Regions from separate parts of the Pseudobutyrivibrio sp. LB2011 genome, predicted to be linked through region 1. Evidence: predicted binding sites of a transcription regulator. Region 1 holds the regulator's gene; the other holds the start of a gene.
The links. Region 1 encodes NrdR, which represses ribonucleotide reductase genes. Its sites were predicted from a motif close to CACAANATNTTGTG; they were not measured.
Positions count from the first base shown of each region.

Region 2: a site for NrdR is predicted at 8,723-8,736, ahead of nrdD (anaerobic ribonucleoside-triphosphate reductase). Genes of this name have one in related genera too.

Region 1 covers NZ_JNJS01000008.1:155,048-167,423, forward strand. The annotation lists gene clpX (ATP-dependent Clp protease ATP-binding subunit ClpX) at 1-971, opposite strand, end outside; gene clpP (ATP-dependent Clp endopeptidase proteolytic subunit ClpP) at 1,018-1,602, opposite strand; partial or broken gene tig (trigger factor) at 1,853-3,175, opposite strand; gene rpiB (ribose 5-phosphate isomerase B) at 3,267-3,713, opposite strand; gene T375_RS10770 (YqeG family HAD IIIA-type phosphatase) at 3,716-4,270, opposite strand; gene T375_RS10775 (hypothetical protein) at 4,329-4,718, opposite strand; gene nrdR (transcriptional regulator NrdR) at 4,799-5,251, opposite strand; gene nifJ (pyruvate:ferredoxin (flavodoxin) oxidoreductase) at 5,503-9,036, opposite strand; gene guaB (IMP dehydrogenase) at 9,383-10,840, shown strand; gene T375_RS10795 (sodium/proline symporter) at 10,976-12,376, opposite strand, start outside.
Region 2 covers NZ_JNJS01000001.1:461,897-474,272, reverse strand. The annotation lists gene T375_RS02150 (CPBP family intramembrane glutamic endopeptidase) at 39-680, opposite strand; gene T375_RS02145 (HAD hydrolase-like protein) at 667-1,320, opposite strand; gene T375_RS02140 (DNA gyrase/topoisomerase IV subunit A) at 1,317-3,557, opposite strand; gene T375_RS02135 (DNA gyrase/topoisomerase IV subunit B) at 3,550-5,475, opposite strand; gene dut (dUTP diphosphatase) at 5,557-5,994, opposite strand; gene nrdG (anaerobic ribonucleoside-triphosphate reductase activating protein) at 6,011-6,502, opposite strand; gene nrdD (anaerobic ribonucleoside-triphosphate reductase) at 6,517-8,640, opposite strand; gene T375_RS02115 (radical SAM/SPASM domain-containing protein) at 8,811-9,800, opposite strand; gene T375_RS02110 (DUF2207 domain-containing protein) at 9,794-11,515, opposite strand; gene T375_RS02105 (NAD(P)H-dependent glycerol-3-phosphate dehydrogenase) at 11,508-12,376, opposite strand, start outside.

The DNA.
Region 1 (12,376 bases):
ATACGAACCATATCGTCCTCTGTAAGCTCATTTAAGGATACATTAATTGGCACACGTCCGATGAACTCAGGAATAAGACCAAACTTAATGAAATCCTGTGGAAGAGCCTGCTGAAGAAGCTCGTCTACCTTTTGATTGTTTTTATCCTTAACATCTGCGCCAAAACCAATCTGGCTAACATCTGTACGCTGAGAAATAATTTTATCTAAGCCTTCAAATGCACCACCGCAGATGAATAGGATGTTCTTTGTATCGATAGCAATTGTCTCCTGCTGAGGATGCTTACGTCCACCCTGAGGAGGAACATTTGCAACAGTACCCTCGATAATCTTAAGAAGTGCCTGCTGAACACCTTCACCAGAAACATCACGTGTGATTGAAACATTTTCTGATTTCTTTGTAATCTTATCAATCTCATCGATATAAACGATACCGATTTCTGCCTTCTTAACATCAAAATCAGCAGCCTGAATAAGCTTTAAAAGAATGTTTTCAACATCCTCACCAACATATCCGGCCTCTGTAAGTGTTGTTGCATCCGCAATCGCAAATGGAACACCAAGTACACGTGCTAATGTCTGCGCCAAAAGAGTCTTTCCTGAACCTGTAGGTCCAAGCATAAGAACGTTACTCTTCTGAAGCTCAACATCGATGTCATCTGGATTAGCCATGATGCGCTTGTAATGATTGTATACCGCTACAGAAAGAACCTTCTTTGCCTCGTCCTGACCAATAACATACTGATCAAGAAAAGCCTTCATGTCCTCTGGCTTCTGAAGATTGATTTCAATTGAATCAGTCTCAGGAGCTGGACCGAAGTCGTCTAACTCTTCTACGATAATTTCCTGGCAGATATCTACGCACTCGTCACAGATAAATGCACCATTTGGTCCTGCAATAAGCTTGCGAACCTGATTTTGTGTCTTTCCGCAGAAAGAACAACGAACTCTATCATCGTTTCTTGCCATAATTACCTCTTTAAACTCTAACTACCCCTACTAACTATATATCGGTGAATTAGTTCTTCTTTGTAATAATCTCATCAATAAGACCATAATCAAGTGCTTCCTGAGCATCAAGCCAATGATCACGCTCTGTATCAGCACAAACCTGCTCGTATGGCTTTCCTGTGTTTTCAGCAAGCATACGGTTGAGCTTTTCTCTAGTCTTTAAGATGTTCTTTGCAGCGATTTCGATTTCAGTAGCCTGTCCTTTAGCTCCGCCAAGTGGCTGGTGAATCATAACCTCTGAATTTGGAAGTGCAAAACGCTTGCCCTTCTGTCCACCTGCAAGAAGGAATGCGCCCATAGAAGCTGCCATACCGATGCAGATTGTAGATACATCACACTTGATGTACTGCATTGTGTCGTAAATAGCCATACCAGCTGTAACGCTACCGCCTGGGCTATTGATGTAAAGATGAATATCCTTGCTAGGATCCTCTGACTCAAGGAAAAGAAGCTGAGCAACTGTAAGAGATGCTGTAGTTTCGTTGACCTCCTCACCTAAAAATACGATACGATCCTTTAAAAGACGTGAATAAATATCATAAGAACGCTCTCCACGAGAATTCTGTTCAATGACATAAGGAATTGTAGCCATTTTTGTCCTCCTTCGAATATAAACCTAGCCCGAGCGTATGCTCAGGCTAGTGTATTAACTTCCTAAATGTTTTTCAACACAAGGATATTATATATGTTTTTAAATCTAATGTCTTTGATTTTACAAAATTTTAATACTTTTATAAGATGTCAGACACTAATTATTCTGCGTCATCAGCCTTCTTTGTTGTCTTCTTTGTAGTAGTCTTCTTAGCTGTTGTCTTCTTTGCTGGCTTCTCCTCAGCTGCATCTGCCTCAGCATCATCAGCCTTCTTTGTAGCCTTCTTTCTAGCAGATTCCTTAACGTTGTCCATGATAAGCTCGATTGCCTTTTCGATAGCAATATCCTTCTTCATAGACTCCTTCTCAGACTCGCCAACAAGGTTCTTGATCTGATCAAGCTCCATGCCGTACTGCTTAGACATTTCCTCAAGCTTAGCATCAACGTCAGCATCAGCTACTTCGATGTTTTCCGCCTTTGCAATTGCCTCAAGTACAAGTGAAGACTGTGTACGTGAAAGTGCATCTGGGCGAACCTGCTCACGGAATGAATCCATTGTCATACCTGTGAACTGCATGTACTGCTGAAGTGAAAGACCCTGCTGTGCCATGTTGTTAGCGAAGTCGTTGATCATGTTTTCTACCTGATAGTCAAGCATTGCATCAGGGATTTCCATCTCTGAATCCTCAACGATCTTTGCGATAGCTTCGTCTTCCTGTGCACGACGGCCTTCTGCCTTCTTATTGTTCTCAAGACGTTCCTTAACAGAAGCCTTGTACTCTTCTACTGTTTCGAACTCTGTAGTATCTGCTACATACTCGTCATCAAGCTTAGGTATATCCTTACCCTTTACTTCGTGGATGTGGCACTTGAATACTGCTGGCTTACCTGCAAGATTCTCTGCCTGATAGTTCTCAGGGAATGTAACCTCAACGTCTACATCCTCACCAGCCTTGTGGCCGATAAGCTGATCTTCGAAACCAGGGATGAATGAACCTGAACCAAGCTCAAGGTCATAGTTCTCGCCCTTACCACCTTCGAATGCAACACCATCGATGAAGCCTTCGAAATCGATAACAGCTGTGTCACCCTTAGCAGCCTTGCCTGTCTTTGTAACTGTACGAGCAGCTCTCTCAAGCTCTGCCTTAATTGTGTTGTTAACTTCTGTAGCTGTAACCTTTGAATCGATCTTTGTTACAGATACACCCTTGTACTTACCAAGCTTAACTTCTGGCTTAACAGCAACTTCTGCTGTGTAGATGAAGTCCTTGCCCTTTTCGAGCTGAGTAATATCAATCTTTGGCTGAGATACGATATCAAGCTTTGACTCGTCATAAGCCTGTGGATATGTATCCTGCATAATAATATTAGCAGCGTCCTCATAGAAAATCTCTGCACCATACATCTTTTCAACCATGTTCTGTGGTACCTTTCCCTTACGGAAACCAGGAACAGAGATGCTGTTTTTCTGCTTATTATATGCCTTTGTAATAGCCTTTTCTAACTCAGCTGCATCAACTGTGATAGTGAGCTTTGCCATGTTCTTTTCAAGATTTTCTACCTGTACGTTCATTTATTAATATTCCTCCTCTAACATATATATAGGTAGACTATAAAGTCTTTTATGTACGTTATACTACGCAGACTGACAAATTATATCAGACTTAAGCCTCATTTTCAATAGCTGTTATCATATCAATTCTTGTCTGATGTCTTCCGCCGCCTTCGAATTCTGCCTCTAAGAAGCTCTTTACAATATCCTTTGCAAGCTCGCTTCCAACGATTCTAGCGCCAAAAGCGATCATGTTTGCATTGTTGTGCTGACGGATGAGACGAGCTGTTGTAGTCTCTGAACAAACGCCGCAACGAATGCCTTTGATTTTGTTGGCTGCAAGTGAAATACCAACACCTGTACCGCAGATAAGAACGCCCAAGTCAACCTCTCCTGAAGCAACCATGCGAGCGGCCTTTGCACCGTACTCTGGATAATGACAGCTTTCGTTTGAATCTGTTCCTATATTAATAACCTCATGTCCAAGGCTTTCAATATATTCCTTTACCTCTTTTTTTAAATCTACAGCTGCATGATCATTTGCAATTACGATTTTCATTTTTATTCTCCTTTTGAACTTTTAGTAGGTACTTTATTTATGTCTGTTCCATATAATTTATAAATCTTATAACCAAGAAGAATGATGGCTTCCAAAAATCTTTTAAAGATAATCTGGATTTCTTCGTGCCATTTTTTAACTGGCTGAACCATTACTGAACGAATGCCTGCACGATTAGCGCCCCACACATCTGTGAGAATCTGATCTCCTACGAAGATTGTGCTTGTAACATCTGTTCCCATCTGCTCCATAGCCTTTTTATAGCCAGCTGTGCCTGGCTTGCCTGCCTTATAGATATATGTGCAGTATTCTACTGCCTCTTTAAAGGTCTTTACTCTTGGTTCTTTGTTATTAGATAGAAGCAACGCCTGAAAGCCTATTTCATGAAGTTCTTTAAATAAAGCCTTTGCTCTATCATCCGCTGGTGCATTATGTGGTACAAGTGTATTGTCCACATCAAAAATAACTCCACGATATCCTTCTTCGTATAATTTAGCAAAGTCGATATCGTATGTGCTTTTAATATAGTCTTTTGGATATAAATTTCTTTTACTCATAGGCTCGATTTTAGCACAATAAAAAGAGCACATCAATTGATGTGCTCATAAAATGCTATTATAATGAGAAATTTTCCGTTCCTCTGACTGGTGTAGTCTCTGAAGTTGATGTAGCTTTATTAGCTACGAAATACTGATAACGATGAATTGCTGAATCCTTTTCCATATCACTAACTGCTTTTTCAACATCAAGTGATTTGATATCACTATCGGATCCCTTCATATCGTATACAGTGCCTGGCTTGTACTGAGTAGCAAAATCGTAAGAACCAAATGTCTGATTGCTTCTAGCGGCTGCAATGTCCTCTTCAGTAACTGAAGCTGATGAAGACTCCTCAGGAATGTCTGTAACAGTTTCTTCAACAGACATTGAACTAAGTTCAGGCCTTATTCTTATGGAATTTTGATCATAAAACCCAATTGATGGGCGAATTCCTGAAATGTTCATTAAAAATAACTCTCCATATTTGCTTACATATCTTATATCGGCCAGATAAGCAAATACTTAACCCCTTCTACTAAATGAGTTTATTTATCCAATACCCTCTTCAACTCATCCATGAATGTATCAACATCCTTAAACTCACGGTAAACTGATGCGAAACGCACATAAGCAACAGGATCAACCGTCTCAAGATGTTCCATAACAATCTCTCCGATTTTTGTGCTAGGAATCTCTTTTTCTTCTAACGAAAAGATTTCTGTTTCGATTTCGTCTACTACTTTTGAAATCTGAGCTGCAGCAACAGGACGCTTACGGCATGCAATAAGAACGCCTTTCTCAATCTTGGTTCTGTCGTATGGCTCACGATTGTTATCTTTTTTGATAACAATCAAAGGAATTGTTTCTACCTTTTCGTATGTTGTAAAACGCTTGCCACACTCTGGACATGAACGTCTACGTCTGATTGATGTGTTGTCATCTGCAGGTCTTGAGTCAATTACGCTAGTATCATTACTACCACAAAAAGGACACTTCATAAAACCCTCCCTAAAAGTATACTAATCCATAGTCCGACAGTTACGCTTACAATCCTTAGTGTTTCTACGCTCAGCGAAGAATGCTTCGCTTTAGAAACCTAAGAGATTGTCTGCTACTGTCTCCTATAAATAGCAAGATTTGATATATGATTTTATTACATACCACAATATATAGTTATATTTTATCAAACACCGTTAAAGAACGCAACAAAAAACCCCGCACATTTCTGTGCGGGGTAAAAAGTTAAATCTTATGAGTAAAGATCTACTAACTTCTTAAGGTGAGCGTAACGCTCCTTAGCTGTCTCCTCGTTGAGTGCGAAGAGCTTCTCAGCACGCTCTGGGAATGCCTTTGTAAGACGAGAGTAACGTGTCTCGTTTGCAAGGAAGTCCTGATACTTGCTGTAGTCACCTTCCTTAGAAGTAAGAGTGAATGGATTCTTTCCTTCCTTCTTAAGATCTGGGTTGAATGAGAAGAGGTTCCAGTAACCAGCCTCTACAGCCTTCTTCATCTCATCCTGGCAGTGGTTCATACCACCCTTAACACCGTGAAGCTCACATGGAGCGTATCCGATGATAAGTGAAGGTCCGTTGTAAGCTTCTGCCTCAGCAAGAACCTTAACAGCCTGAGCCATGTTAGCACCAAGAGCTATCTGTGCTACATATACATAGCCGTATGACATAGCGATCTCAGAAAGAGACTTCTTAGACATCTCCTTACCTGATGCAGCGAACTGGCAAACTTCACCGATGTTAGAAGCCTTAGAAGCCTGTCCACCTGTATTAGAGTACATCTCTGTATCGAATACCATAACGTTAACGTTCTCACCAGAAGCAAGTACGTGATCAAGACCGCCGAATCCGATATCGTATGCCCAACCGTCACCACCGAAGATCCATACAGACTTCTTAGCGAGGTAATCCTTAAGAGCAAGTGCTGCCTTAGCGTCCTCAGAACCGTTCTTCTCGAGCTCAGCTACGAGTACGTCTGTTGCTGCACCGTTCTCACGTGTGCTGTTGATTGTCTCTTCGAACTTAGCAAATGCTGCCTTAAGCTCTGCAGAACCAGCCTCAGCTGCCTTCTTAGCAGACTCGATAGCGCGCTCGCGGAGGTACTTCTGTCCAACTTCCATACCTAAACCGTGCTGTGCGTTGTCCTCGAAGAGTGAGTTACACCATGCTGGACCCTTCTTAGAATCCTTGTTTACTGTGAATGGTGATGTAGCTGCAGGACCACCCCAAATTGAAGAACATCCTGTAGCGTTTGAAATATACATATGCTCACCAAAGAGCTGTGTGATAAGTCTTGCGTATGAAGTCTCTGCACAACCTGCACATGATCCTGAGAACTCAAGGAGTGGCTGGTTGAACTGAGAACCCTTAACTGTAAGGTCAGAACCTGCTGCATCCTTACGTCCAACATTAGCTACTAAGTAGTTGAATACTGGCTGCTCGTCTGCTTCTTCTGCCTGTGGAACCATTGTGATAGCACCAACTGGACATACAGTTGTACACTCACCACATCCCATACAGTCAAGTGGAGATACAGACATTGTGTACTTGTACTCAGAAGCCTTTGGCTTTGTATCAGCAAGCTTAATGTTTGCTGGAGCTGCCTTAACCTCATCCTCAGAAAGAAGGAATGGGCGGATTGTAGCGTGTGAACATACGAATGCACACTGGTTACACTGGATACACTTTGTCTCATCCCATGTAGGAACTGTTACGGCTGTACCACGCTTCTCGTAAGCTGCAGCACCAAGCTCGAACTGTCCGTTTGGATTCTCAGAGAATGCAGATACTGGAAGTGAATCTCCATCCATCTTTGAAATAGGCTCGAGGAGGTTCTTAACCATCTTAACAACCTCTGGACGACCCTCAAGCTCAGCCTTAGGAGCGTCTGGAGTAGGGTTCTTCCATGAATCTGGAACATTTACCTTATGTACAGCATCTACACCAGCATCGATAGCGTTGTAGTTCATCTGTACAACATCGTCACCCTTCTTGCCGTATGACTTCTTAGCAGCTGCCTTCATGTACTCAACAGCCTGGTCGATAGGCATTACATCAGCAAGCTTGAAGAAAGCTGACTGAAGGATTGTGTTTGTACGCTTACCCATACCGATTTCGATAGCCTTGTCGATAGCGTTAATTGTGTAAAGCTGAATGTTGTTGTCAGCAATGTACTTCTTTGCCTCAGCGTTAAGGTGCTGCTCGAGCTCCTCATCTGACCACTGGCAGTTAATCATGAATACTCCGCCTGGCTTAACGTCCTGAACCATCTTCATGCCCTGTGTAACATATGCTGGGTTGTGGCAAGCAACGAAGTCAGCCTGGTTGATATAGTATGGAGACTTGATTGGGTTGTCACCAAATCTCAAGTGAGAAATTGTAACACCACCAGTCTTCTTTGAATCATACTGGAAGTACGCCTGGATGTACTTATCTGTGTGGTCACCGATGATCTTTGTAGAGTTCTTGTTAGCACCTACAGTACCATCACCACCAAGACCCCAGAACTTGCACTCCTTTGTACCAGGAGCTGATGTAATAGGAGCTGGCTTAACCTCTGGAAGTGAAAGGTTAGTAACATCATCTACGATACCGATTGTAAATCTAGCCTTTGGAGCATCCTTCTCGAGTTCCTTGTATACAGCGAATACTGATGAAGGTGGAGTATCCTTTGATCCAAGACCATATCTACCACCACAAATTGTAATATCGTTAAGACCTGCTTCACGAAGTGTTGTAGCAACATCAAGGTAAAGTGGATCTGCAAGAGCACCTGGCTCCTTTGTTCTATCAAGGATAGCAATCTTCTTAACTGTCTTTGGAAGAGCAGCAAGGAATGCCTCTGAAGACCATGGTCTGTAAAGACGTACCTTAAGTACACCAACCTTCTCGCCGTGTGCGTTGAGGTAATCAATAACCTCTTCTGCAACGTCGTTGATAGAACCCATAGCGATGATAATTCTATCTGCATCAGCAGCACCATAGTAGTTGAAAAGCTTGTAATCTGTACCAAGCTTTGCATTTACCTTGTCCATGTACTTCTGAACAACTGCTGGGAAGTTATCATAAGCTGTGTTGCAAGCTTCTCTATGCTGGAAGAAAACGTCTCCGTTTTCGTGTGAACCACGCATTGTAGGATGCTCTGGATTAAGTGCGCGAGCTCTGAACTCTGCGATTGCATCCATGTTAACCATTTCTTTAAGATCTGCATAATCCCACTTTTCAATCTTCTGAATCTCGTGAGATGTACGGAAACCATCAAAGAAGTTAAGTACTGGAACATGTCCCTCGATAGCTGCAAGGTGAGCTACTGGAGCAAGATCCATAACTTCCTGTGGATTTGTCTCGCATAACATAGCGAAACCTGTCTGACGACAAGCGTAAACATCGGAATGATCACCAAAGATGTTAAGTGACTGTGTAGCAACTGTACGAGCTGATACATCGAATACACAAGGAAGCTGCTCTGCAGCGATCTTGTACATATTAGGGATCATAAGAAGAAGACCCTGTGAAGCTGTGAATGTAGTTGTGAGTGCACCTGCACCAAGTGAACCGTGAACGGCACCTGCGGCACCTGCCTCAGACTCCATCTCTACAACCTTTACTTGATTTCCAAAAATGTTTTCAAGGCCTGCTGCTGACCACTGATCAACAAAGTCGGCCATTGGGCTGGATGGTGTGATAGGGTAAATAGCAGCGACGTCTGTAAACGCATAAGCAACGTGTGCTGCAGCCTGGTTACCATCCATAGACTGTTTTGCTCTTGGCATTTTTAAATCCTCCTTATTATATAGGACATTTTATAGTTACTAGGATTGGAGAATATAACACCGGCCCCAACCCCACAATGTCGTAATTTTATGATAGAACTAATGAAAAATTTTTTCAACAGAACAAGGTATCATTTCTGTTTATTTTAGAGTACAAAATTGTAAAATCTTTTTGTTTTTATCCTCACAGGCGGACATTTGTCTTTCATGGAGTTACATGTCAAAAAAACTTTCTTCCAATAGCAAAAAATCAGCATATTTATTCAAATAATTTTATTGACTAACGGAACTTTGTTAAATATAATTTTAAAAAATTTATGTTCATTAAAGAAAGAGAGGTTGTTTTATGGCATCGATTATTGGTGATGGCATTACTTTCGACGACGTCTTACTGGTTCCTCAGTATTCGGAAGTAACTCCAAATCTTATTGATCTTCACACTAACTTAACTAAAAAAATTAAACTCAACATTCCTATGATGAGTGCTGCTATGGATACTGTTACAGAATCCCGCATGGCAATCGCTATGGCACGTCAGGGTGGTATCGGTATCATCCATAAGAATATGTCTATCGAAGCTCAGGCTGAAGAAGTAGACAGAGTTAAGCGTTCTGAGAACGGCGTTATCACTGACCCATTCTTCTTAGGACCAGACAACACACTTGCTGAAGCAAACGAACTTATGGGTAAGTTCAGAATCTCAGGTGTACCTATCACAAAGGAAGACGGCACACTTATCGGTATCATCACCAATCGTGACCTTAAATTCGAAACTGACTTTTCTAAAAAAATTAGCGAATCAATGACCTCAGAAGGTCTTATCACTGCAAAGGAAGGTATCTCTTTAGAAGAAGCAAAGGAAATCCTTGCAAAGTCTCGTAAAGAAAAGCTTCCAATCGTAGACGAAAACTTCAAGCTCAAGGGACTTATCACAATTAAAGATATTGAGAAGCAGATTAAATATCCAAACGCTGCAAAGGATGACCAGGGTCGTCTTCTCTGTGGTGCTGGTGTTGGAATCACTGGAAATATGATGGAACGTGTTGAAGCCTTAGTTAACGCTCAGGTTGACGTTATCGTTATGGATTCAGCTCACGGTCACTCAAAGAACATTATCGATGCTGTAAAGAAAGTTAAGGCTGCTTACCCTGATCTTCAGGTTATCGCAGGAAATATTGCTACTGGCGATGCCACTCGCGCTCTTATTGAGGCTGGTGCAGATGCTGTTAAGGTTGGTATTGGACCTGGTTCAATCTGTACAACACGTGTTGTTGCAGGTATTGGTGTTCCACAGATTTCTGCAATCATGGAATGCTACGAAGTTGCAAAGGAATACGGTATTCCAATCATCGCTGATGGTGGTATCAAGTACTCAGGTGATATGACAAAGGCTCTTGCAGCTGGTGGTTCAGTATGTATGATGGGTTCAATGTTTGCAGGATGTGATGAAGCTCCTGGTTCATTCGAGCTCTTCCAGGGTCGTAAGTACAAGGTATACCGTGGTATGGGTTCTCTTGCAGCTATGGAAAACGGTTCAAAGGATCGTTACTTCCAGGAAGGTGCAAAGAAGCTTGTTCCTGAAGGAGTTGAAGGACGTGTTGCTTACAAGGGAAGCCTTGAAGACGTTATCTTCCAGCTCATCGGTGGTATCCGTTCAGGTATGGGTTACTGTGGTTGCCCTACTATCCCAGAGCTTCAGGAGCGTGGAAAGTTCGTTAAGATTTCTGCTGCTTCACTTAAGGAATCTCATCCACATGATATTCACATCACAAAGGAAGCTCCTAACTACTCAGTAGAAGGCTAATTTAAATAAATAATACAAAAAGCCAGACTGTTACGGCTACAAGCCTACTGATTTCTCCGCTCGATGAAATATCTCGCTTGAGAAATAGTAGAGCTTGTTACCTACAGCCTGACTTTTTTTGTTTGTGTAAAATATCTACTTTATAGATTCGAACTCGGCCACTATCTCGCGTTCTGGAGCTGGTGTAAGCAAGCTTACCACTACGCAAAGCACAAGGGCTACGATGAAGCCTGGAAGTAATTCGTAAATTCCAAACACTCCACCAAGTGGTTTAATTAAGAACTTCCAAACGAATATCATTACACCGCCGCCAATCATTCCTGCGATGGCGCCATATCTATTTGCTCTCTTCCAAAACAGTGCTAAAAGCATTATTGGTCCAAAAGCTGCACCAAATCCTGCCCATGCAAATGAAACGATTCCAAATACGGAGCTGTTAGGGTCTCTAGCAATGATTACACCTACAACCGCAATAGCAATAAGAACTATTCTTGCCATTACCATCTGCATATGTTCTGAAAGCTCGATTCCAAAAGTCTCATGTAAGATGTTTTCTGATACAGATGATGAGGCTGCAAGCATCTGCGAATCACATGTAGACATTGTACATGCCAAGATTCCTGCTAAGATAACACCAGCTAAAAGAGATGCTAAAAATCCATGCTCAGCCAATGTCTGTGCAATGATAACAATCGCTCTCTCTGGATCTTCAAGCTCTGGAAGGGCACCTGCGTGCACCATTGTTCTAGTCATAACACCAATAAAGATTGCTACCCCCATTGCGATGAATACCCAAACAGTAGAAATTCGACGGCTAAGCTTAATCTTTTCTGGATCTTCGATTGCCATAAATCTAAGAAGGATATGTGGCATTCCAAAATATCCCAATCCCCATGCCATAGTAGAAATGATTGTAATCAATCCACCATAAGACACACGGCTGCTTGCTTCAAAATCATGTGTAGCAAGAAGGCTGATATAACCATCCAATGATAATGAATAATCCTGAACAGTAGCTACTCCTCCTACAGTTGATAAACCAAAACAAACAACTGCAATAAGAGCTATTGTCATAATGATTGACTGAATAAAGTCTGTAACTGATGCTGCTGTAAATCCACCAGTAGCTGTGTATCCAATAATTACTGCTGCTGATACAAGCATTGCAATTGTGTAATCAAGCCCAAACAAAGATGAGAAAAGCTTGCCGCATGCAGCAAATCCCGAACCTACATAAGGTACAAAGAATACTACAATGATAAGTGACGATGCCACCATTAAGATGTGGCTTTTATCTCTGAATCTGTGTTCAAAGAAATCCGGTATTGTAACCGAATTGTTTTTCTCAGAATATTTGCGAAGTCTTTTTGCAACAATTAACCAGTTAACATATGTTCCAATTCCAAGGCCAAGCGCTGTCCAGAACACATCACAAATACCTGACGCATAAGCGATTCCAGGAAGACCCATCAAAAGCCATGAGGACATATCTGATGCTTCAGCACTCATTGCTGTAACAAAAGGTCCAAGCTTTCT
Region 2 (12,376 bases), on a different contig from region 1:
CTCCTCCTTAGTATTGATTAAGTGATAATAATCAGTATTTAACCAAATAATATAGCAGTAAGATTTATTAAACAGTGAGCAATAATGCACATGGATAAACGTTTATTTTTAATATACATAAATCCAAGGGCTGCTCCCATCAATACTGCATATATGAATTGTACTATATTATTGTGTAGAATTCCAAAACAAATTGAGGAAATCACTACCGCTGGAACCGGGCCATACCATAAGCATAGCTGGCCTGTTAGAATCCCTCGCATTAATAATTCCTCCAATATCGGAATTACTAAACAGTTGCATAACACCTTCATTACTAAATCGCCATCAGTAAGTATGCTGTTGGCTCTGGCAAAGCCTGCCGACGATTCAACCAAACCACTATGGGTCAGAGCTACGTTTAGTAAAACTGCCACAGCTACCGTTGCCACAACCCATATCGCATATACGAAGACTTGCTTTTTGTTTTTAACAGGCTCCGGAATAAGCTTTGGAACATTTGAATAAATAATATACATTGGCACAATGCAAACAATGCCTGCTATAAGCAGACATGAAAGCTTGCCGTATTTATCTCCTATGATATCAAGAAGCAACGAAACTCCCAGCTGATATACAAAGAAATAAACAAGCAATGGATATATAATTTGAATGATTCTATTCTGTCTAATTTGCTTCAATGTATTCAAGCACCTCATTTGGATAGTCTAAAATAGTGACAGCTCCAGCATCTTCCAAATCCCACTTTGAACCAAAGCCCCAGGAAACACCAATGCAATCGATTCCTCTTTGTGCAGCACCTTCTGCATCGAACTTAGTATCACCAACAAGTACTGTTTCTTCCTTTTTGTGCCATGGTGCACGTGAAAAACATAAGTCTATTACTTCTGCTTTTGTATCTATGGAAGCATCCAATGTAGCTCCACAAATATCAGTGAAATAATGGTCTATACCAAGCTTTGCCAATAGCTTTCTAGCAGTTGGTTCTGGCTTTGAAGTGCAGACAAACAAGCAATAACCTCTTTTGTTTAATGCAGCAAGAAGCTCTTCTATTCCAGCGTATACCTTGGCATTAAACATACCATTTTCCTTGTCATAATACTGTCTGTAAGCGGCAACAGCACCATCAAAATCCTCATCCTTAATATGCAAAAGCTTTGGAAAAGAATATGTAAATGGTGGCCCTACGCATTTACGAAGTGTAACAAAATCTGGAATGTCATATCCATATTTTGTAAGGGCAACCTTCAGCCCCTCAATAATACCAGGAGCTGAATCAACAAGTGTGCCATCTAAATCAAAATAAACATTTTTTATCATTTCTTAACGCCCTTTGTGTCTCTGCTTGCGATGTGAAGTCGTCCGATTGAAACAGTTTTGTCTTTAACCTTAACATCTACATTTTCGCCTTCGCCAAGAATGTAAATATTAATAAGCTCGTCGCCTTTGCCAAGTTTCATTCCACGGACACCAACTGCTGTCTTTTTCTTTTCAGGAATTGTGTCCCCTTCAATTCGAAGGAACATATCCTTTGCAGACTGCATTACAACAGAGCTACCAGGATTAAGCTTGCCAACACATATAACCTTATCGTCATCAGCAAGTTTGGTTGCAGCAATTTGCTTTCTAGTAACGTCAAATTCTGCACCCTCAACAACCTTAATCATAGATTGCTTAGTACCGAATAAAAGTCGTGATTGGATAATGTTAGCCATTGAATCTGCAAAGATAAGATTCTGCTTTGTAAGATCAATCTTTGATCCCTTTTCTGCAGTGTCGATTGGCAGTCCCTTATCACGGAACTTACCAAATGGAAGGCTAAGAACCTTAATCGCATGCATATCTCCGTCATCTGTAAAGAGACAAATCTTATCTATATTTTTACAGAAAATAATCTTTTTAGATTCAGTCTCTGCTGCTTCTTTATTACGCTCGAATGTAGGCATATCTACTACACGAGCATATGCAAATCTGTCGATAAGAACTGCCACATCAATTTCCTCGATTGGCTTTTCTTCTACAACAGCCTCTTCTACGTTATCAATAACAGTGCGGCGCTCTCTAGCATACTCTTTCTTGATAGCCTGTAAATCCTTGATGATAACCTTTGCCATCTCAGCACGGCTCTCAAGAATCTTTGTATAATCAGCAATCTTCTGCATTGTCTCAGCATAATCACCACGCAATGCTTCGATTTCCAAACCGATTAATCTGTGGAGACGCATATCAAGGATAGCCTGAGCCTGACGCTCAGTAAACTTGAGTAAAGCTGCATCCTTTTTCGACTGCTCAGACTTGAACTTGATACCTTCAGTGATACCTTCAACAAGACAAGCCTTAGCCTGCTTTACATCCTTTGAACCACGAAGAATTTCGATGATAAGGTCGATAACATCACAAGCCTTAATCAAACCTTCCTGGATTTCCTTTTTCTCGCGCTCTTTGCCAAGTAAATGAGTGTACTTTCTAGTGCAAAGCTCATACTGGAAGTTAACATGATGTCTGATGATTGGAACGATACCGAGAGTCTCTGGCTTTCCATCAGCAACAGCAAGCATGTTTACACCAAATGTATCCTCAAGACGAGTCTTCTTGTAGAGGAGGTTAAGGACATTCTGTGCATCAGCACCCTTGCGAAGCTCAACAATAATTCGCATACCATCCTTTGAAGACTGGTTTGAAATATCTGTAATATCGTTGGTCTTTTTAGACTCAACAAGTGAATATATATCATTAAGGAACTTTCCGATATTGGCACCAATCATAGGATAAGGAATCTCCGTAATTACGATTTGTTCCTTACCACCTTTAATCTTTTCGATTTCTGCCTTACCACGGATTTTGATTTTACCAACACCTGTTGAGTAAATCTCAAGCAAATCATCCTTGTTTGTGATAATTCCACCTGTTGGGAAATCAGGACCTGGAATGATTTTAAGCATCTGAGCTGTGTTAATATCTGGATCCTTCATGTATGCAATAACGCCATCAATAACCTCACCAAGGTTGTGCTGAGGAATTGATGTAACCATACCAACGGCAATACCATCGGAACCATTGATAAGGATGTTAGGAACACGAACAGGAAGAACCTCTGGCTCCTTTTCTGTCTCATCATAGTTTGGTACGAAATCTACTACGTTTTTATCAAGGTCCCCAAGATAAACCTCCTGGGCAACCTTAGCAAGACGAGCCTCAGTGTAACGCATAGCAGCGGCACCATCACCTTCAATGGAACCAAAGTTACCATGGCCATCAACAAGTGGAAGGCTCTTCTTGAAATCCTGTGTCATAACAACAAGTGCTTCGTAGATTGAGCTATCACCATGTGGGTGATATTTACCCATGGTATCACCTACGATACGGGCACTCTTTTTATATGGTTTATTATAATCAACCTTTAACTCGTACATATCGTACAGGGTACGACGCTGTACAGGCTTAAGACCATCTCTAACATCTGGAACTGCACGTGCAAGGATAACCGACATAGAATAGTCTATAAAGGATTTCTGCATAATCTCAGAATATTCGGTTCTTATAATCTCACTAGGCATCTATCTCTGCCTCCTTTGCGTGTTTGTAAATAAAGTCTTTTCTAGGAGCAACGTCGCTACCCATAAGAAGCTCTGTTACCTCGGAAGCCATAAGAGCATCCTCAATTTCAACAAGCTTAAGCTTACGACGCTCAGGATCAAGTGTAGTTTCCCAAAGCTGATCCTTGTCCATCTCACCAAGACCTTTGTATCGCTGAAGAGTGAATGTCTTTCCATTCATCTTTTTACGATATTTATCTAGGGCAACATCATCGTAAAGGTATTCTTCCTCGCCCTTTGTAGGAATAGCCTTGTAAAGAGGAGGCATAGCGATGTATACGTGACCTTCCTTGATGAGCTCTGGCATAAATCTGTAGAAGAATGTCAGAAGCAATGTACAGATGTGGGCACCATCAACGTCGGCATCGGCCATGATTACGATTTTGTCATAGCGAAGCTTTGAAATATCGAAGTCGTTACCATATCCCTCTGAAAAACCACATCCGAAAGCATTGATAAGTGTCTTAATTTCAGCATTTGCAAGAACCTTATCCATCGATGCCTTTTCAACATTAAGAATCTTTCCTCGGATAGGCATGATAGCCTGATACATACGATTTCGAGCCATCTTTGCAGAACCACCAGCGGAATCTCCCTCTACGATAAAGATTTCACACTTGCTTGCATCTCTTGATTCGCAGTTTGCAAGCTTACCATTTTGGTCGAAAGAAAACTTCTGCTTTGTAAGAAGGTTTGTCTTTGCCTTTTCTTCGGATTTACGAATCTTTGCAGATTTCTCTGCACAAGAAATAATTGCCTTTAATGTATCTAAGTTTCTATCGAAATAGAGAACAAACTCATCCTGACAAATCTTCTGAGTAGCCTTTGAAGCATCTGGATTATCAAGCTTTGTCTTTGTCTGTCCTTCGAAGCGAGGATCTGGATGCTTGATAGAAACAATAGCTGTAATTCCGTTACGAACATCAGCACCAGTGAAATTAGCATCCTTGTCCTTTAAAATACCAAGCTCACGGGCATAGTTATTAATAACAGTTGTAAGAACTGTCTTGAAACCTGTGATATGTGTACCACCCTCAGAGTTGTAGATATTGTTACAGAAACCAAGGATATTCTCCTTGAATTCGTTACAATACTGGAATGCAACCTCTAGCTCGATTCCATCAGCACTACCGCTGAAATAGATAACATCGTGAAGAGCTTCTGCAGTTTTATTAATCTCCTTTACAAAGCCTTTGATTCCATCTGGCTCATGGAAAGTGAGATACTCTGGCTCCTCACCACGTAAATCTGCATAATTGATTGTAAGACCTGGATTAAGATATGCAGTCTCGTGAAGACGCGACTTTATATCTTCCTCCTTGAAATAAGTCTTTTCAAAGATTTCTGGATCAGGAAGGAAGTTGATTTTTGTACCGTGCTTTGTTGTCTTGGCAATCTTTGGAAGAAGACCATCAACAAGTTTTTCTGTAGGTACGCCTCTTTCGTATCTATCGTGGTGAACGTAACCCTCACGAGAAATATCTACAGTCATGTATGTACTAAGAGCATTTACAACTGAAGAACCTACACCGTGAAGACCGCCAGATGTTTTATAGACACTGTCATCAAACTTACCACCTGCGTGAAGTGTAGAGAAAACAAGACGTGCAGCAGGCACACCCTTTGCATGCATTCCAACTGGAATACCACGACCGTTATCCTCTACTGTACAGCTGCCGTCCTTTTCAAGAGTAACATGGATAGTGTCGCACTCGCCGGCCAAATGCTCATCTACTGAGTTGTCCACTATCTCATATATAAGATGGTTCAAGCCCTTTCGTGATGTTGAACCAATATACATGCCGGGTCTTTTTCTAACAGCCTCAAGACCTTCTAAAACAGATATACTGCTGGCATCATAAGTAACTTTGTTTGCCATAAAATCATACTCTCTTTCGATATAATTTATAAAAACGCTGAAAGGCGTCTGGTACAAAACCAGGCGCCAACGTAATAAATACTAATGTTTTCCAGTGGAACCAAATCCGCCTTCTCCTCTAGCGGTATCAGATAAATTTGAAACCTCATTAAAGTCAACAGATAAAAATGGTACAACCACAAGCTGAGCAATCTTTTCAGCTGGTGTAATAACTCTAGCCTGCTCTCCATCGTTGTGAAGGGCAACCTTTATTTCTCCCCTGTAATCAGAATCTACCACGCCAACACAGTTTGCTGGTCGAAGACCTTCCTTTGCAGATAATCCGGAACGAGCAAAAATGCCTCCAAAATACCCTTCAGGAATCTCCATCGCAAGACCTGTTCCAATCATCTTGGTCTCGTGTGGCGCAATAGTAACATCCTCTGCAACATCAGCAAATAAATCATAACCAGCTGCTGATACTGAGCCACGCTCAGGAAGCTTTGCAGAATCAGTCATACGCAAAATATTAATATTCATTTTTATTCTCCATTTGTTAATCTACATGCAAAACGATTTGTCCAAGCTTTCTAGTCTGTGGAACATCAATAACACGCTGATTGATACTTCCTCTCCATTTTGCCTGCAAATCTATCTTATCAATTTCAAATTCTCCGTCAACCAGAACATCCAAATATTCCATAATTTCCAGAGATTTTATTTCTTCATAAGTGAAGCCTGTGTAAAGCCAGACGGTCTTGCCGGGAAATCTCTCCCTAATTTCCCGGGCAAGCTCCGTCACTTCCTGACGATTGCCAGGATAAAGTGGATCTCCGCCACTAAATGTTATGCCTGATATATAGTCGCGAGATAAGACCTCGTATAATTCATCCTTTGCAGCCTGATCAAATTTAAGTCCTCCATCAGGATCCCAAGTAACCGGGTTCTGACACTCCTTACAATGATGATCACAGCCAGCCACCCAAAGTACAGCACGAAGGCCGTCACCGTTGAGCATGTCATCCTTTGTAATGTTATGGTAATTCATATTCTTCAAGTCCTTTACATTGATTTACGATCAGCAATCTCTGCCATCTTTGCCTCATTCAAACGTGTATCTCCCTTTACACGTGAATATGACAAGTATCCATTCATACGGTCGATTTTTGTAAGATTCTTGCTGCCGCAAACTGGGCAAACATCCATCTCTAATTCCTCGTGTCCGCAATCATCACAGTATGAAAGGGAAAGGTTAACTCCTTCGTAGAAGCCCTTTGCCATAGCGCGACGAACAAGTGTCTTTACAGCGTCGCGGTTGTAATTGATTGGGTAACGAACGTACTGAATCTTTCCACCGTTTGAAAGCTCCCAGAATCTGCCTTCCAAATCCTGCTTTTCAATTGGTGTGATGTCTTCTGTAACGTGGCAGTGGAATGAGTTTGAAACGTACTCTCTGTCAGATACATTTTCAACGATTCCGTATTTATTTCTAAACTGCTTTACCTGAAGTCCGCAGAGGTTCTCAGCTGGTGTGCCATAGATAGCATAAAGATTGCCATCCTCCTCCTTGAACTGATTTACTTTTTCATTGATATGCTTAAGAACCTCGATAGCGAAATCTCCGTCTTCTACAAGAGATTTGCCATTGTAAAGCTCCTGAAGCTCGTTAAATGCAGTAATACCAAATGACGCAGTTGCGGCCTTAAGAAGTGGCTTAATCTTGTCGTGGAAACCAAGGTGTCCACCGTAGAAACCGCCCTCGCAGTATGCAAGTGGATTTGTGCTAGCACGCATTTCTCCAAGGTATGCATATGTACGAATGTGAAGCTTTCTAATCATTTCAAGATAGTAATCAAGCACTTCGTAGAAATCCTTTGATTCCTGACGTGACTTTGCAAGAATCATTGGCAAGTGGAGTGAAACTGCACCGATATTGAAACGGCCAATAAATACTGGCTCATCATTTTCATCAGCTGGCTTCATGCCGCCCTTTTCATACCAAGGTGAAAGGAATGCACGACATCCCATAGGTGAAATGACCTTGCCATATTTCTTGTACATGCTGGCAATGTAACCCTCACCTGTAAGAGAAAGCCAATCAGGATACATTGTCTTGCGTGAGCAATCGATACCTGCTTCGAAAACATCCTCAAGCTCTTTACCAGGGCCGTGAAGATTTTCATCGTAAAGGAATACAATCTTAGGGAAAAGAACTGGCTTCTTGAAGCCTGGCTTTCCCTGGCCGATTGAGCGAACCTTTAAGCATGCCTTTGATGCCATCTTTGCAAATACTGATGTACCAAGACCAATTGTAACAGTGATAAATGGATAGTCACCACGGCTAGATGCAACTGTGTTGAACTTGTACTCCCATCCCTGGAAGCCCTGCTCCATTTCTCTTTCTACTTCTGCCATTGATACTTCGTGAGCCTTTTCCTCACCAATGCCAAGGGCAATGTATTTTTCCATGTATTTATCAAATGATTTCTGAGCATATTTCTCAAGAATCTGATCAGCCTGAGGAATAGTGAAACCACCGTACTGCTGGCTTGCAGCAGAAAGAACGATGTCACCGATAACATCAAATGCTACATCCAAGCTCTTTGGCTCGTTGTAGAAAATGTTACCCATTTCAAAACCGCCCTCAAGAACTGACTTTACATCGAAAAGACAACAGTTCATTGTGTCTCTTCTGGCGTTCATATCGTGGATGTAGATATAGCCATCACGAATAGCCTGCACTTCCTCAGTTGTAAGGAAGAATTTCTTGTAAAGCTCTCTATTAAGCTCATTGAAAATCAAAGAACGTTTTGTGGATACAAGCGCAGAATCAGTATTTGAATTCTCCTTGTCACCGATATACATGATGTTTTGAGACTTCTTATAAACATCATCCAGCATCTGGACAAAATCCTGCTTGTAATTGCGGTAATCGCGGTAAGATTTCGCAACCATAGGGTTAACACGTTCCAAAGCACCCTCAACAATGTTATGCATTTGCGCAATTTCAATTTTCTCAAGGCCAAGTTCCTCCACTCTTTCTTCAACGAATTGACAGATAAACTTTTCCTGCTCAGGAGTAAATTTTACAAGTACGCGTGTAGCAGATTTTCCAACAGCTTCTACAACTTTTTGCACATCAAATGGTTCAAGTGAGCCATCCTTTTTAACTACATATCTTTTCATGTTCCGCCTCCGGGTTTTATATAAAAATGAATCGTATTGTATATAATATTCAGTCAATATCTAGTTGATTTAAAACAAAAACTACTAGATATTGTGTTGATAGAATTATACTACCACCACATTATCTAGTAGTCAATAGACTTCTGTACCACAAAATAAAGTTTCACAATTTAGTCATAATAACACCCTACATCTTTATGATTTAAATCACCATAGGTGGCATATGTAAGACATTTCAAGCCGCCCTTGCAAAATGAGCTGTAATCGCAATCACTACAGTCATCAGGGATTGTATCTGCTCTAAGCGACTTTAACACGTCAGAGTTGTTGTAAAGATCAAGCATATTGTCAGCAAGTAGATTTCCCACCACAATTGGCATACGCCTGCAAGGTACTAAATCTCCATTTTCCATAACAGTCAAAAGAGTATTCCCGGCTGTGCAGGAATAAGGCAGATTATTTGTCTTTAAAAATTGCAGTGCACGATATAGTGCAACTTCTGTTTTACAGCCCTGTCTTCTTAGTGCAAAGCTCTCCCTTGTGATCATATCAAGGTACTCTTTCGTTTGCTCTTTATTCATGCAAAGGTTAACCTCTGGAGAATTCAATGGAATATATCTATCCGACCATACAGTGTCCACTCCATATCTTTTTGCAAACTTTACAACGTTTGGCAGCTCTTTATAATTGAGAGCCGTTGCAGTAAAAGACAAAGAAACATAAACATTGTATTTTCTCAGCAGCTTTACAGCCTTTGCCACTTTAGAATAAACGCCCTTGCCTCTTATGTAGTCGTTAGTTTTCTTGCTGCCTTCCAGGCTCACCTGAACATATTCTGGGCCATAACTGGCAATCCTTTTTGCTATCTCATCCGTGATAAGAGTGCCATTTGTAAGAATCGAGAAACTATATAAATCACTATCCTTCTTAAATTCTTCTAAGAGCTCAAAAAAATGAGGAGAACACAGTGGTTCCCCTCCTGTTATATTAATATGTCCTTTGATTTTCTGCTCCTTAAGAAGCTGTCTGTATTGATTTAAAATACCCAAAAGCTGCTCACTATTAAGTGAAACGGGTACATGACCTTCTTGATAACAATGTAAGCATTTAAGATTGCAGCTTTCACTGATATGCCATTGCAATACAAATTCTCTTACCATGAGCCGCCTCCGCCGCAAGAAGAACATCCACCACCACAAGATGAGCATCCGCCGCCACATCCTGAGCTAGAACCAGAGCTAGAACTGCTGCTTGTATATGTATCTGTATAATACACAGAGCTTGTTATATTATCTGTATACTTTCGATATCTGTTTGTTGCATCTGCAGTGTAATCATATTTCTGTACGAGCTTTTTGGATATACCCAGAATAAAAGCGTATGGAAGAATCTCATCAAAATAATCAGGGTCTTCCTTAATCTTTGCCTCTAAATCTGTCTTTTTTATTCCAGAAAGATAATCCTTATATGCTTCAACTCTAGCTTGCAACTCTTCGCCATAGGCACTCTTTTTAGGCGTATTAGCTGCAAAAAATCCTATAGCTATAATTGCAAGGAATGCAGGCAAAAAGAACCATCTAAGAGTCGGATCCATATCCTCCGACTTAATATAGGCAAATCCCCAAGCTACACAGGAAGCAAAAAACAGAAAGCTAGATATAAAAAACTCTACGTAAGATGTAATATTGTAAATTTGAGAATCAAACTTCGCTTCTAACATTTTGCAAAGCTTACCATTTAGCTTACGAACACTTTTATCCTCTGCTGGGTTCACCTCAGAACCATTTTGGAAAAGCCCTTCATATACAAGCTTCTCTGCTTCAGTCATATTACCAATACTTGTATTTACTTTATGAATCTTTAATTTTGTTTTACTACTAGGGTTCTTAATACGTATATACCCTTTGGCAGCAAGCTGAATAATTACAGTTACCAGAAGAAGCTGTCCACTTCCCTGGTAGATATAACCCATTTCAACAGCTTCAAGGCCACCAGGAGCTGTCCCAGAAACATATTCGCCATCAAACAAATCGCTATCTTTATTTTTATTCCAGAAGAAAAAGCTAATTAAAACACTGGCCAGGCAAATCAGACATAGTCTAAAGGCAAGGCTCTTATAATTAACTGTAGAATCTGTGAAGTACCCATCCGGCAATTCAACATCAACAGTGAGTGCTCCATTTAGATGATAATCCTTAGAAACCACTGCTGTAATGGTATTACCATCAACTGTGTAATCTACTTGGGAAGAAATATCTTTCTTACGCTTTTTGTCCGCAAAGAATGACACTTTGCTGGATGAATCAATATCCTTAGGCAAAGTGATATTAACCTTAGCTCCATTGATTTCAGTGCCCCAATAATCGCCAAAAGCATGAAAAATCAACTCATCAAAGCCCTTGTAAACATCGCCACCCATATCATAATCGTAGGATATTACGTAGTCATAATAACCTTCATCTAAAGTATAATAAGCACTTCCTATTTTGATTCGCTTCTTTCCATGAATGTTATCAACTGTATATTCTTCGTTTTCGCACTCAAGGTTAGTAATTTCACCCTTTCTTGACATAGTTTTCTTGTCTTTTGAGGTATACTTGAGCCATTCTGGAATAAAACGAAAAATACCATGATGCCCATCTTCATAGAAATTTACAGTAATATCTTCAGTAACGTGAATTTTATTATTGTCATCCACATCAAGATTCACTTCATAAGCTTCAATTGTAAAACCATCTGCCTTGGAAGCCTTGGATGATGAGCTATTTATAATAAATCCAACTATCTGGATCCCACAGAGAATCAGGCAAATTATTCCTAAAATAAAAAAGGTTACACCGAAGAAGTGTAACCATTCCTTGCATCTTTTAAACACCACAACACTCCCACTCTAAATCTGATGTTTCATCCTTCTTAGAACGAGTCATCAGCTCATATACTGCATCCTTTGCAGCAAGTCCATCGAAAAGAACCGCATTTACGATATCTACGATAGGCATTTCGATATTGTATTTTTCTGCAAGCTTCTTTGCCGCCTTTGCAGAATATACGCCTTCTACAACCATGGCGACCTTTTCCATAGCCTCATCCTTGCTCATACCCTGGCCAATGTAGTAACCAGCCATTCTGTTTCTAGAATGAATAGATGAGCATGTAACAATCAAATCACCGACACCTGTAAGACCTGATAATGTCTCAGCCTGGCCACCCATTGCAACTGCAAGTGCAGAGATTTCCTTGATACCACGAGTAATAAGAGCAGCCTTTGCATTGTCGCCAAAACCAAGGCCATCTGACATACCAGCAGCAAGTGCGATAACGTTTTTCAACGCAGCACCAACCTCTATACCCTTAACATCTGGTGATGAATATACTCTGAAATATTTGTTCATGAAAAGATTCTGAACAAAAAGCGCTGTCTGACGGTCTGTTGAACCAGCAACTACAAGTGTAGGCTTGAATACAACAACCTCCTCAGCATGGCTTGGGCCAGATAATACGCATATACGTTTATCCTTTCCTAGCACATCCTCCAGAATTTCTGTCTGTGTAAAAAGAGTATCTTCCTCAATACCCTTTGTAACTGTAATGAAAATCTGATTTGGATTAACAAAGGATTTAATCTTTTCAGCTGTCTCTCTAGTTGCTTTTGATGGAACAGCCATCAAAATAACATCAGCGAACTTTGCTGCAGACTCAATATCTGCAGTAAACTTCATAGATTCTGGAAGCTTAA